DNA from 2 places in the Salinivibrio kushneri genome. Region 1 is predicted to be linked to the other one. Evidence: riboswitches for the same ligand, from Rfam matches in the RefSeq annotation. Region 1 holds a riboswitch; the other holds the start of a gene.
The links. Region 1 has a riboswitch for lysine ahead of N8M53_RS04740 (Na+/H+ antiporter NhaC family protein). Riboswitches for the same ligand answer to the same signal wherever they lie in the genome.

Region 1 (2,403 bases):
AAGGATCTTGGGCCGGCGCAATGGGTCAATGCCAGTTCATGCCGAGTTCGTTTATTAACTATGCGGTCGACGGAAACCAAGATGGCAAAAAAGATATTTGGCAAACAGAAGCCGATGTATTTGCCTCCGCGGCCAATTACTTAAAAAAAGCGGGCTGGGATGATACCTATACATGGGGGCGGCAGGTTCAGTTGCCTAAAGCGATTGATCGTACTTTGCTTGGTACCAACAGTGATAAAGCACAATCATTAAGTGAGTGGCAAGCTCTTGGAGTACGGCGTATGAATGGCCAAGCGTTACCAACAGTCGATATTGATGCGTGGCTCATTCAGCCTGATGATGAAAAAGGCAGAGCGTACCTTGTCTATAATAACTATCAGAGTCTATTGAAGTGGAACCGTTCGCACTACTTTGCGTTAGCAGTGAGCCATTTAGCGGATAGAATTAAATTTGATTAAGCGATAAAAAAAGAGGCGTTGAGCCTCTTTTTTTATGTTGGAATAAGTCGTTAGGCTTCTTGGCCTGGGATGAGAAAATCTTCAAGCTTTGCTTGGCCGCTTTCAGTGGCTTCGCGAATAACCTTAGGCATACGGCCTTGGCCTGTCCACGTCTTTTGTGAGCCGTCTTCGCCCGTATATTGATATTTTGCTGGACGAGTCGCGCGTTTACCCGATGCTTTGCTCTTTGAAGCACCACCTAACAACGCCACGATTTCTTCTGGGCCAATACCGTCTGCTTCTAACATAGCACGGTATTTTTCTAACTTCTCTAAACGCTCTTTTTCTTGCGCTTCCGCTTGGCGATCGATTTCTTTGCGCTCTTCAACAACTGTTTGTAGTTTTTCTAAGGCTTCGTTCAGTTGCTCAGTAGACATTTCTTTTGCAACCGCGCGCAGGCTGCGCAAATTGAGTAGAGCTTTCATTGCATCAGACATTATTGGTTCCTATTTGATTTATATGTTAATTGAAAGAATGATAACAGTATAATTGAAATATACAATATGACCTATATTAATACGCCATATTATTCATTAATTGCAAGTTAACCGCAAATTTGACTTTAATTCCATTGTCTTTTTGAATCAGATGTCTAAAAAAATAGAGGGTGAGACATGTTTTATTGGCATTGAGTGAGATGGTGTTTAGTCGACGGTTTTTCAACCATAAATAGTTGCGATAGTAAGCACGTTGTGTAGAATGCACCACGCTTAACGTAGAGGTGCGTTGTTTATAAGTCGTGCGCAAGAGGGTGATACCGATGAAAGCGCATAAAAGGAAACAACGCCGAAGCCAATCAGGTCATCACACCGATTGAGCTGGGGCTGTTACCGAATAGGGACAGCACTGCCATAGTACTTGGAAATACACTATGGAGCGCTACTGTATGTAGGAGGCAAGCTGTTTGCCGTGTGATACCACGCCTTACCGTCTTCATTTCTGCAGTAGATCTCCAACCACCTGGTTGACACTGAGATCATGAACTTAACAGATTTTTCTTCATCCGCTTTATCACTACTTCCCCCTTTATTGGCACTCGGCCTCGCGATCGCCACACGACGGGTTTTATTGTCGTTGGGTATGGGGATTGTACTGGGTACCGTATTACTGACTGACTTTTCGTTTGTCTCGGCAGGGCAGTACTTGCTTGATGTGGTGACCGGTCTATTCTTTGCAGACGGTGGCTTAAATAGTTGGAATCTGAGTATTCTCGGCTTCCTTATTTTGCTGGGGATGATCACTGCACTGTTATCCTTGTCTGGTGGCACACGTGCTTTTGCTAATTGGGCGCAAAGTCGAATTAAAAGTAAGCGTGGCGCGAAACTACTGGCTGCTTTTCTTGGCGTATTTATTTTTGTCGATGATTATTTCAATAGTTTGGCGGTAGGGGCCGTTTCTCGTCCTGTGACGGATCGCTTCCACGTTTCTCGAGCGAAACTGGCTTACATTCTTGATTCCACGGCAGCCCCTATGTGTGTTATCACGCCGGCATCAAGCTGGGGGGCTTATATCATTACCGTGATTGGCTCGATTTTGGTGGCACATGGCGTGACGGATTACACGGCGCTAGGAGCATTTGTCACCATGATCCCAATGAACTTCTACGCTATTTTTGCCTTGTTGTTAGTGTTTGCGGTGGTTTGGTTTCAACTGGATATTGGCCCGATGCGTCAGTTTGAATATCAGGCGAAAAAAGGCAGCCGATTGGGCGATGAAAGTGAAAACTGCGCTGACATTTGCGACGACCTAGGGATTGAAGAAAGTGATAAAGGCAGTGTGGCTGATTTGGTCGCCCCCATTATTATGCTGGTAGTGGCGACGGTAGGTGCGATGCTATATACCGGCGGGCTGGCATTGGCAGCCGATGCTCAGGCCTTTTCTCTCCTTGGGGCCTTTGAAAATACCG
Region 2 (2,403 bases), 690 kb from region 1:
TGTGCGTCTGAGCAAGCGCCTGTGGACGTCTCTGCGTGAACAAAGGCGACAATGCTGGCCTCTGGATGTGCTTTTAAGGCCGCTTCAACCTTTTCAGGATTAACCGGATCACCCCAAGCATCATCGACCATCACCGCGTGTGCGCCACAACGCTCCACGTTTTCTCGCATCCGGTCGCCAAACACGCCATTGCGACACACGATCACCGTATCGCCAGGTTCCACCAAATTGACAAAACAGGCTTCCATCCCTGCACTTCCGGGCGCAGAGACCGCTATGGTAAACGGGTTTTCGGTTTGAAAAGCGTACTGCAGTAGCTGCTTGACCTCATCCATCATGGCAATGAATAAGGGGTCAAGATGTCCTAATGTCGGCTTGCTCAATGATTGCAGCACCGACGGGTAAATGTCAGAGGGCCCTGGCCCCATCAATGTGCGAGCGACGGGTTGAAAAGACTGAATATCGGAAATTGCACGAGCCATCACGAATCCTTGTTGTTGGTACCGAGGCTCACCGTTATAGCATATTTTTTCGCCATTCCCCTAGCCTCTGGCACATGAACTGTGTGATCGCTAGCGGCGATTCGCTTTTCTTGTCAGTGTCGATAGGGCGCGATGGCCTCCTCTTGCCTAGGTGAGATGCAGGTGCTGGGCAGTGCTCCCCATCGGGCGCAAAAACACGGTTGACACCCTGCGACCGCACCCGTAATGTTAAAACTGTTCATGCGGTCACCGACCCATGACTGAACATGCAGAAGAGGTGCATTTCTCAGGCAGTTATCAGGCGGAGCCCCACTCCTAAGCGTGATAACCAGGGGAGACAATGCCGAGGTGGCGTACGATCGGGGTCGATACGCTGCCGGCCTTGAAGGCTGAATCCTTCAGGCTGTCACTTGTCATCCATATGGAAAGACAGGTGGAGCGCTTCTGGCAGACTACACCTGCCGTTTGCTCTTCCTATCCTTGTCGCGGTATTTATCGCGGTCACGATGTGACTTCTGATGTTCCCCATCATTTTTAATTTATTGACTCTGCTAGCCAGAGAGGGGAAAGGACGTGAGGCCATTACCATCAATTTCAGTCGCTAAGTTTGGCGGCACCAGTGTCGGAACGCTAGAGGCGATGCAGCAAAGCGCCACGGTTATCGAACAAAACCCGCAAACCCGTTTAATCGTGATCAGTGCGTGCGCCGGTGTGACCAACCACTTGGTCGCGCTGGCAAAAGGGATTAGCGACCCTGACGTGCGCCAAGCCAAGTTGGACGCCATTCATGCCATTCACCAAGCCATATTGCAGCAACTTCCTGATTGCCAAAACACGCAAGCAGCCGTCGAACACTGGCATCTCGCCATTGCCGAGTATGCCGAAAAAGCGGCCATCACCCCTGACATAGCGTTAACGGATGCGTTAGTTGCCTGCGGCGAGCTGATCTCGACCCATATTTTCACCCATTTGCTCAACAGCCGAGGTATAACCGCTTTGAGAAAAGATGCGCGTGAATTGCTGCGCACCGACAGCCAGTTTGGCTGTGCCCAGCCTGACCCACAGCACACGCGCACACAGTGCCACGACCAATTGCTCCCGCATTTGTCCACACATCGAGTGGTCACCCAAGGGTTTATCGGCGCCGATGCCCACGGACAAACCACCACCTTAGGTCGTGGTGGTAGTGACTACAGTGCCGCACTGTTCGCCGAAGCCGTGGACGCAGAGAGTTTGGCCATTTGGACCGATGTGCCCGGGATTTATACCACTGACCCGCGAATTGCCGACCAAGCACGCCCAATCAGTGAAATTAGTTTTAGCGAAGCCTCAGAAATGGCGACGTTTGGTGCCAAAATCCTCCACCCATCCACCTTATTACCCGCGGTACGACAACATATACCGGTGTTTGTCGGGGCCGCGAGCGCGCCTGAGCAAGGTGGCACCTGGATCCGTGAGCACGCACATTCGGCACCGCTGTTTCGTGCCGTCGCCTTACGAAGGAATCAAACCATGGTGACGCTGACCAGCTTGAATATGTTCCATGCTTATGGTTTTTTGGCCAAAGTGTTTGAGATTTTGGCACGATTTGAAATCTCGGTAGATTTAATCACCACCTCAGAAGTCAGTGTTTCTCTGACTTTAGATCAGACCAACACCCAAGGGGATGCGCCGCAGCTGCCGGAAGCAGCTATCGCCGAGCTGACCCAGTTATGTCATGTCGAGATCTGCGAGAACCTGGCGGTAGTGGCACTGATTGGCAACGAGATGAATCATACCGCTGGCGCAACCGCGCCTGTGTTCAGTGCCTTAACGCAATATAAACTGCGCATGATTTGCTACGGTGCCAGTAATCACAATATCTGTGTGGTGGTTGAAGATGACGATGCCACCCAGGTAGTGCAGCAGTTACACGCGGACT

Region 2: it holds a riboswitch for lysine, as region 1 does, so the genes downstream of both, lysC (lysine-sensitive aspartokinase 3) here and N8M53_RS04740 (Na+/H+ antiporter NhaC family protein) in region 1, are expected to answer to the same signal.

The regions. Positions count from the first base shown of each region.
Region 1 is NZ_CP114588.1:967,898-970,300, forward strand. Features, by position in the region: gene N8M53_RS04730 (lytic murein transglycosylase) at 1-458, shown strand, start outside; gene N8M53_RS04735 (H-NS family nucleoid-associated regulatory protein) at 509-934, opposite strand; lysine riboswitch at 1,206-1,387, shown strand; gene N8M53_RS04740 (Na+/H+ antiporter NhaC family protein) at 1,476-2,403, shown strand, end outside.
Region 2 is NZ_CP114588.1:278,273-280,675, reverse strand. Features, by position in the region: gene N8M53_RS01440 (pyridoxal-phosphate-dependent aminotransferase family protein) at 1-482, opposite strand, end outside; lysine riboswitch at 747-934, shown strand; gene lysC (lysine-sensitive aspartokinase 3) at 1,122-2,403, shown strand, end outside.